Linked DNA regions of Flammeovirga yaeyamensis. The main gene of each other region encodes a partner of the protein of the gene in region 2 in a complex. Links are inferred from orthologs where the notes say so. Each region holds a gene or a part of one and is shown on either strand. Other genes may lie near its edges.

What was found. The genes of interacting proteins can lie anywhere in the genome.
Region 1: rny (region 2) and pfkA share a complex: the UniProt entries of both Bacillus subtilis proteins name them as parts of the possible RNA degradosome complex. The link is inferred for Flammeovirga yaeyamensis from one-to-one orthologs.

Annotation. Positions count from the first base shown.
Region 1 is NZ_CP076132.1:4,945,177-4,948,130, forward strand. It holds pfkA (6-phosphofructokinase), read right to left. Parts: upstream 1,987-2,954; coding sequence 1,015-1,986; downstream 1-1,014. Other genes in the region: KMW28_RS19660 (SulP family inorganic anion transporter), read right to left, coding at 1-722; proC (pyrroline-5-carboxylate reductase), read right to left, coding at 2,049-2,867. UniProt on the Bacillus subtilis protein: Catalyzes the phosphorylation of D-fructose 6-phosphate to fructose 1,6-bisphosphate by ATP, the first committing step of glycolysis.
Region 2 is NZ_CP076132.1:1,482,629-1,487,187, forward strand. The notes cover bases 1,698-4,559. They hold rny (ribonuclease Y), read right to left. Parts: upstream 4,002-4,559; coding sequence 2,394-4,001; downstream 1,698-2,393. Other genes in these bases: KMW28_RS05730 (hypothetical protein), read left to right, coding at 1,698-2,295; KMW28_RS05740 (cell division protein ZapA), read right to left, coding at 4,090-4,383; KMW28_RS05745 (hypothetical protein), read right to left, coding at 4,554-4,559. Outside these bases: KMW28_RS05720 (energy transducer TonB), read left to right, coding at 70-756; KMW28_RS05725 (Crp/Fnr family transcriptional regulator), read right to left, coding at 753-1,361; more of KMW28_RS05730, read left to right, coding at 1,537-1,697. UniProt on the Bacillus subtilis protein: Endoribonuclease that initiates mRNA decay. Initiates the decay of all SAM-dependent riboswitches, such as yitJ riboswitch. Involved in processing of the gapA operon mRNA, it cleaves between cggR and gapA.

The DNA.
Region 1 (2,954 bases), 3.5 Mb from region 2 along the record:
AGGCCTACACCTGCTACTTTCAAGGCGAAAGGTAAAATGATCATTAAAGTTTCCATGTTCAATGGAACATCAGGGAAAATTAAAGAAGGCAAACCTCCTTCAATAGAAGCCATATCACCAACAGTTGGTGTGTCAATTCCAAAACCAATAGCAATACCTGATACTAATAGGATCGCCATTAATGGAGAAGGAACTACTTTTGTCAATTTCGGGAAGAATTGGATCACGACCATTGCAAGTACGACCAGTCCTAACATCATGTATAAAGGTGCACCAGATAAATATTCCCCGTCGACCATAAATTGACTGAATTGTGCTTTAAAAATCACAATGGCCAGACCATTTACGAAACCAAGCATTACCGGGTGGGGAACCAAACGGATAAACTTACCTAATCGTAAAGCACCTACTAAAATTTGTAAGGCACCACCTAATATAATTGCGGGGAATAAATAGTTAATTCCTTTATCAGCAATTAATGGCATTACTACCACAGCAATCGCACCTGTAGCACCCGAGATCATACCCGGTCTACCACCACCAACAGCAGTTACGAATCCCATAACTACCGCTGCATATAAACCTACTAGCGGAGAAACACCTGCAATGAATGAAAAAGCAATAGCTTCTGGCACCAAAGCAATAGCCACTGTTAAACCTGAAAGAATTTCAGTTTTAAAATCAGACGCATTGAGGTTACTGACTTGAACGTTTTGTTTCATTGATAAATTCCAGAACGGAGTTGTTGAAAGTTTATGAAGAATGTTTATCAATTTCTTATCAATTCACCAGTAAGTTCTTGATAAGGAAATTAGTTTTTGATGATTGAAAGTAACACAACAGTAGTAGATGAGTCATCATCAAAATTATAGTGAACATCAACATAAAAAATTTCTTTTCTAGCTGATATTGAGTTCTTTTTATTACACAAAAAAAGAATGAACGCAAAACTAGTTGTTTCTACGTTCATTCCCAATTTTTATTCTAAGTAATAAAACTTAAAGCTAAAGATGATTAGCTATTTAAGATTTCTACCATTTTATTTAACTCTACATCAAGAGGTTTTTTCTTGTTGATAGCGTCATCGAAAGATGTGTAAGCGATTTTATCATCAATTACACCAGCCATAACGTTTGATTTTCCAGCAATCAAACCTTCAACTGCAGCAATACCCATACGGCTTGCTAAGATTCTGTCGATTGCACTTGGAGAACCACCTCTTTGAATGTGACCTAAGTTAGATACTCTGATGTCAAGGTTAGGCATTGCTTCTTTTGCTTTTTGAGCGATAAAGTGAGCGTTACCGATTTCCTCTCCTTCAGCAACAACGATAATATGAGATGGTTTTTCTTTATCACCACCTTTTTTCAAGTTATCGATTACTTCGTCGATTGAATCTGGAATCTCAGGAACCAAAATATCTTCGGCACCACCACCGATACCCGATTGCATAGCGATAAAACCTGCATCACGTCCCATTACTTCTACGAAGAATACACGGTCGTGAGATGCTGCTGTATCTCTAATTTTATCGATTGCATCTAAAGCCGTATTTACTGCTGTATCAAAACCGATGGTGTAATCAGTACCATAAAGGTCGTTGTCGATAGTACCCGGGCAACCAATTGTAGGAATACCGAAGTCTTCCATCAATAATTTTGCACCTGTAAAAGTACCATTACCACCAATGGCTACTAGGCCATCAATACCTTCTTTTACACAGTTTTCGTAGGCTTTTTGTCTCCATTCTTTTTCTCTGAACTCATCGAAACGAGCAGACTTAAGAATAGTACCACCTAAACCAATAATATCAGAAACAGAATGAGATTCCATTGGAATAAAGTCAGCATCTGCCATACCTTTATATCCTCTACGAATACCTACTACTTCTAATCCATTGTAAAGTGCTGCTCTAACAACAGCTCTAACACAAGCATTCATTCCTGGCGCATCACCACCAGATGTAAAAACGGCTATCTTTTTCACTTAATTACTGTCTAAAATTTATATATCGAATATCTTCAAGAACTGCAATTCTTGAAATTTAGTTATTTACGGTCAAAATCATCTTTAATTACATCTATTGCTTTAAAAGAGGTTTTTACTCCTTTAATTAAAGATGAACTAAATCCTTGATGCTCCATTTCATTTAACCCTGCAATGGTACATCCTTTTGGAGTGGTTACCTTATCAATTTCATGTTCAGGGTGATTACCTGTTTCCATTAATAAAGATGCAGCTCCTTTTACGGTTTGTGCTGCAATAAGTTGAGATACTTGTGCTCCGAATCCAATTTCGATTCCACCTTGAGATGCCGCTCTAATAAAACGCATCGCATAGGCAATACCACAGGCACCTAATACAGTTGCTGCAGCCATTAGGCTTTCATCTATAATAATTGCTTCTCCTAATTTACTAAAAAGATCCACAATCATTTCCTTTTGTTCTTCGGTACCATTGTCAGTAGCGATACAAGTCATTGATTCGCGAATGGCAATAGCGGTGTTGGGCATCGATCTAAATACAGGCTGATCTTTTCCTAACACCTCCGACATATCATTTAGTGATACTCCTGTTACGACCGAAGTGACCACTTGGTTACTTTTTAAATGAGGTTTTATTTCCTCCATAATCGATTTAATTTGGAAAGGCTTTATGGCCAAAACAATTAAATCTGCAGAAGTGACTGCTTCTGTGTTGTTACTGCTTACCTGCACACCTAGGTCTGACAGTTTTTTCAATAGCTTTACATTTCTTCTCGTAACCGTTAAATGCTCAGCGTTAATGTAATTACTCGCAATGAGGCCCTCAGCAATAGCTTGTCCCAGGTTTCCTCCACCGATAATAGTAATTTTTTCTGGCTTCATTATACTAGTGATTGTTAGTTCTAAACGACCAACAATTTACGTTATTTGTTTGGTTGATGAAGCCTTTTTAAGGTATTGTTCATAAAA
Region 2 (4,559 bases):
TAAAAAGATCCTTCTTCTGTACAATAAAACAATAAAAATGAGGTTATATTTATACAGCACAAAAACGTTATGAAATCTCTACTGTACATTTACTTTATCTTACTTACAGCAACTACTATTGTTCACGCCCAACATTCACCCGAAGAAATATCAAGGGAATATGTTGCTTATGCCTATGATCTTATAGATATCAAAGACTATGATCATGCGTTAATCAAAACAGATGAAATCATAGCTCTTCTTCCAAGGAGTACAGCAGAATTGCAGTATATCCGAGCGTTGGCACATCACTATTTAGATTTAGATAAGGAAGCTAAACAAGAAGTGGAGGATATGTTTAATTATCCAATGACGGATGAATTAAAACTACACGCAGATGAATTGATGGTGCTGATCAATCATGAAATTGATAAAAATAACAATCCTGAATTACATCATGATCATGTATATAACATGGCAGAAGTATCTGCAAGGTTTCCTGGTGGAATGGGGGAGTTTTATACTTGGTTTCACGGTGCCTTGCATAGTCATGGTATAGATCGAGAAGGTAAAGGACGTGTGTATGTATCTTTTATTGTGACTGTCTATGGGAAATTAGACGAAGTAAAGATTGTAAAAGGTGTGGATGATACGATCGATTTAAAAGTAGTAGAACTGTTATCAGAATGCCCGAAATGGATGTGTGCCATGCAAAATGGAAAGCCTGTTGAACAGAAATTAGTATTGCCGCTTAATTTAGAAACCCATCCGTATTAATTACCCTTCGTTATTTTATTTCGAATTCGACTCAAGCTAACAGGAGTAATTCCTAAGTAATTTGCTATATCTTGTAAAGGAATTCGATTGGATATAAAAGGCTTATCATTAAGTAGTTTTATATACCGTTCTTTCGCTTTAAAGTATCGCAAACTGTCAGCAAAGTAAGACCATTCCAAAGCCACCTTTTCGGCCAAACACCTTCCCCAATTCGCCCATTCAATATTTGTTTCATAGAGTGTTTTTAAAAATGGAATATCAGTGTAATAAAGCACGGCATTTTCATATAAGATAAATTCTTCATCAATAGAATATTCTTCACTGTATGAAGAAAATTTCATGCAAATATCCCCTTCATAACCTAAGCAAAGCAGCATTTCATTCCCCTCTTCATCATATGAAATATCTTTAAATGAACCTTGCACCAATACATATACTCTATCTTTTTCTTTTTGAGAAATGAAAAGCTTTTCTCCCTTCTTCTTTTCAATTCTTAAAAGCTGTTTCATCAATATATCTTTTCCTTCTTCTGACATTTTATAAACATCATCAATAGATCTTGATATAAAATCGATTTCTCTTAAATGTTGCTCATTTCTTATCATTTGTATAGTAGATTTTTTATTGCCAAAGTGATATTTGTATCTAAGTAAAAGGCTGACATTTACCATTTAGCCTTAGATTCTAACCTATCGAGCTTATATCAAAAGGTATTTTATTTAAAAAGTGAATTTTAAAGAAGATTCCCCTTGATGAGGCAATGACTAAAACCAATTACCTATGAAAAATACTAAACAAATCGTCTTCATCTTTTTGATGATTTCCCTAAAAATTATGGCTCAGAACGACAGTCTTACTCAAGAAAGAGATGTTTCCAAGCCTACCAATTTTTATACATTTCTTGATAATAATTTTGAGTATATATCAACACCTCAAGCTGCACTTATGGGGTATAGAGCTAATCTAACTTTCTCTTTTTCTGAAAAGAACTTGTTATTAGCTGAACTGCCATTGGTTTATAATACAGGGAATAAGCAGTATGGAGTAGGCGATTTACGACTTCGTTATTTTTGGTTGCCCTATAAAGATTATTCTAAAATCATAGGTGCATTTGGTCCGTCAATCGATATTTTCGCTCCCACCGGAAATTTTGATAAAGGATTAGGATCAGGTAGATGGATTTTTGCTCCAGGGGTAACTATGGGTATTATGGTAGCAGAGTGGATTCAGTTTTTCCCAGTTCTTTCCTATCAATATCTATCAAAGGTGGACGGACAAATAGGAGATATGAATAATACAGAATTACATGGAGCTACTTTTCAAGTCATTACTCCCATTGTATTTTCCAAAAAGGTATTTACTCAATTCACTCCAGTCATTGGAATTGAAGATTTCCGTAAAGTAGAACAGATGAATTTCTCTATGGAAATGTTATTCTCTTATGGTTTTAGAGATGATTTCTGGTTGAATGTATTTTATAAGGGGGCTTTTCAGAAGGATTTTCATTCGATAAGAATAGGGTTTACTACCTATTTTTAAATTGCTAGCTTTCTTTATGTATCAATATCATATAATTATTTGATAACAAAAAAAGCCAATCCATATGGATTGGCTTTCTATATTTTTATTCAAAACGATTACTTAGCAAAGTGAACCGATCTAGTTTCACGAATTACCGTCACTTTAATCTGTCCAGGGTATTGCATTTCAGTTTCGATCTTATTGGCAATATCAAATGATAATTGTCCTGCTTCTGCATCTGGCACTTTCTCAGCGTCTACCATTACACGAAGTTCTCTACCAGCTTGGATTGCATAACACTTATGCACCCCTTTGAAGCCCATAGCTAAACCTTCTAGTTCTTTCAGACGTTGGATGTACGATTCCATCATTTCACGACGAGCGCCAGGTCTAGATCCTGAGATCGCATCACATGCTTGGATGATAGGTGAAATTAATGTCGTCATTTCAATCTCATCGTGGTGAGCACCAACAGCGTTACATACTTCAGCAGATTCACCATATTTCTTAGCTAAGTTCATACCTAAGATTGCGTGAGGTACTTCTGGCTCTTCCGGCCAAACTTTACCAATATCGTGAAGTAAACCAGCACGTTTCGCTACTTTAGCATTTAAGCCAAGTTCAGAAGCCAATGTACTTGCAAGGTTAGCCACTTCTCTAGAGTGTTGTAACAAGTTCTGACCATAAGAAGAACGGAATCTCATTCTACCTACTAACTTGATCAACTCAGGGTGTAAACCATGGATACCTAAATCGATCACAGTTCTTTCACCAATTTCGATGATCTCATCTTCGATGTTCTTCTTCGTCTTCGCTACCACTTCTTCAATACGAGCAGGGTGAATTCTACCATCTGCTACCAATCTATGTAGTGATACTCTTGCGATTTCTCTTCTTACCGGATCGAAACCAGAGATAATGATTGCTTCAGGAGTATCATCAACAATAATTTCAACACCAGTACTAGCTTCTAAAGCTCTAATGTTACGACCTTCTCTACCGATGATTTTACCTTTCAGTTCATCACTTTCTAGGTTGAAGACAGATACACAGTTCTCAATTGCTTGTTCAGCCGCTGTACGTTGAATAGTAGTGATTACTGTTTTTCTAGCTTCTTTCGTCGCAGTCATTTTCGCCTCCTCCATGATATTCTTAATATGCATAGAGGCTTTTGTTCTTGCTTCGTCTTTTAAAGCTTCGATCAATTGTTCACGAGCTTCTTCTGCTTTAAGGTTCGCTACTTTTTCAAGTTGCTCCACTTGCTTTAGACGAAGTTGTTCAGCTTCTTCTTTTGCTTTGAAAGTAAGTTCTTTTTGAATAGCCAATTCTTCAAAACGGTTTTCCATTTCTTTGTCTTTCATTTTAAAAGACTCTAATTGTTTGGCAATACTTGCTTCCTTTTGCTTCTGCTTAGATTCTTGTTGTTTTAAACGGTTTTCAAACTGCTTCAGCTTGTTTTCGTTTACGTTAAGTTGATTTCTTCTCTTCGCTGTTTCTGAATCAAAATCTTGTTTCATTTTCAAAAACTTCTCCTTCGACTCGATCAACTTGTCTCTTTTAATTCTCTCTGAGTCTTTTTTAGCCTCCTCTACGATATGCTGCGCCTTGTCTCTTGCTTCTGTCTCAAGTCCCTTCAACACTTTGGCAAGCATATATCTACCTAATGCAGTACCGATTCCGATACCAGCAATTGCGGTGATAACTATAATTAGGGTTGTTTCCATTTGTACGTACAGATGTCTGTGCGTAGTTATCTAACTACATTTTAAAAATATATATACAAAAAAGGAAAACTAGATATTAAAAAATCTTCTAGTTATTTGGAAGAATTTCGTCAAGTTGTTTGTTTAATACTTTTATACGGTCAAGCGAAGTTTGTAGCTCATCCTGTTCTGTTAGGGATTGCACAATTAGATCAAAAGCAGTCATAATTAGGATATCTTTTTCATCAGCGTTTGGATGCTGTTGTTTTTGCCCCGAAAGAATACGGTTAAGCTGATCGGCTGCCTTTAATAAAAGGTGTTCTTCCGATTTTGTAGCTTTAAGGTTATAAACCTTTCCGCATAGCTTTAAAGTGATATTTTCTTTAGGAGATCTTAGTCCCATTTTTATCCTGCAGTTTTGATTTTTCTCCTACCATTTATAGGTGAAATTGATCGTATTTTGAATATATAATTAAACCGTGTTTATATGACGATCTGAGTAAATTCCTTTTTATAAAATAAATGTACTTGAAAAAATTGGAATTATCGAATTTTTAAAAAAATTATACCCTCCTATTT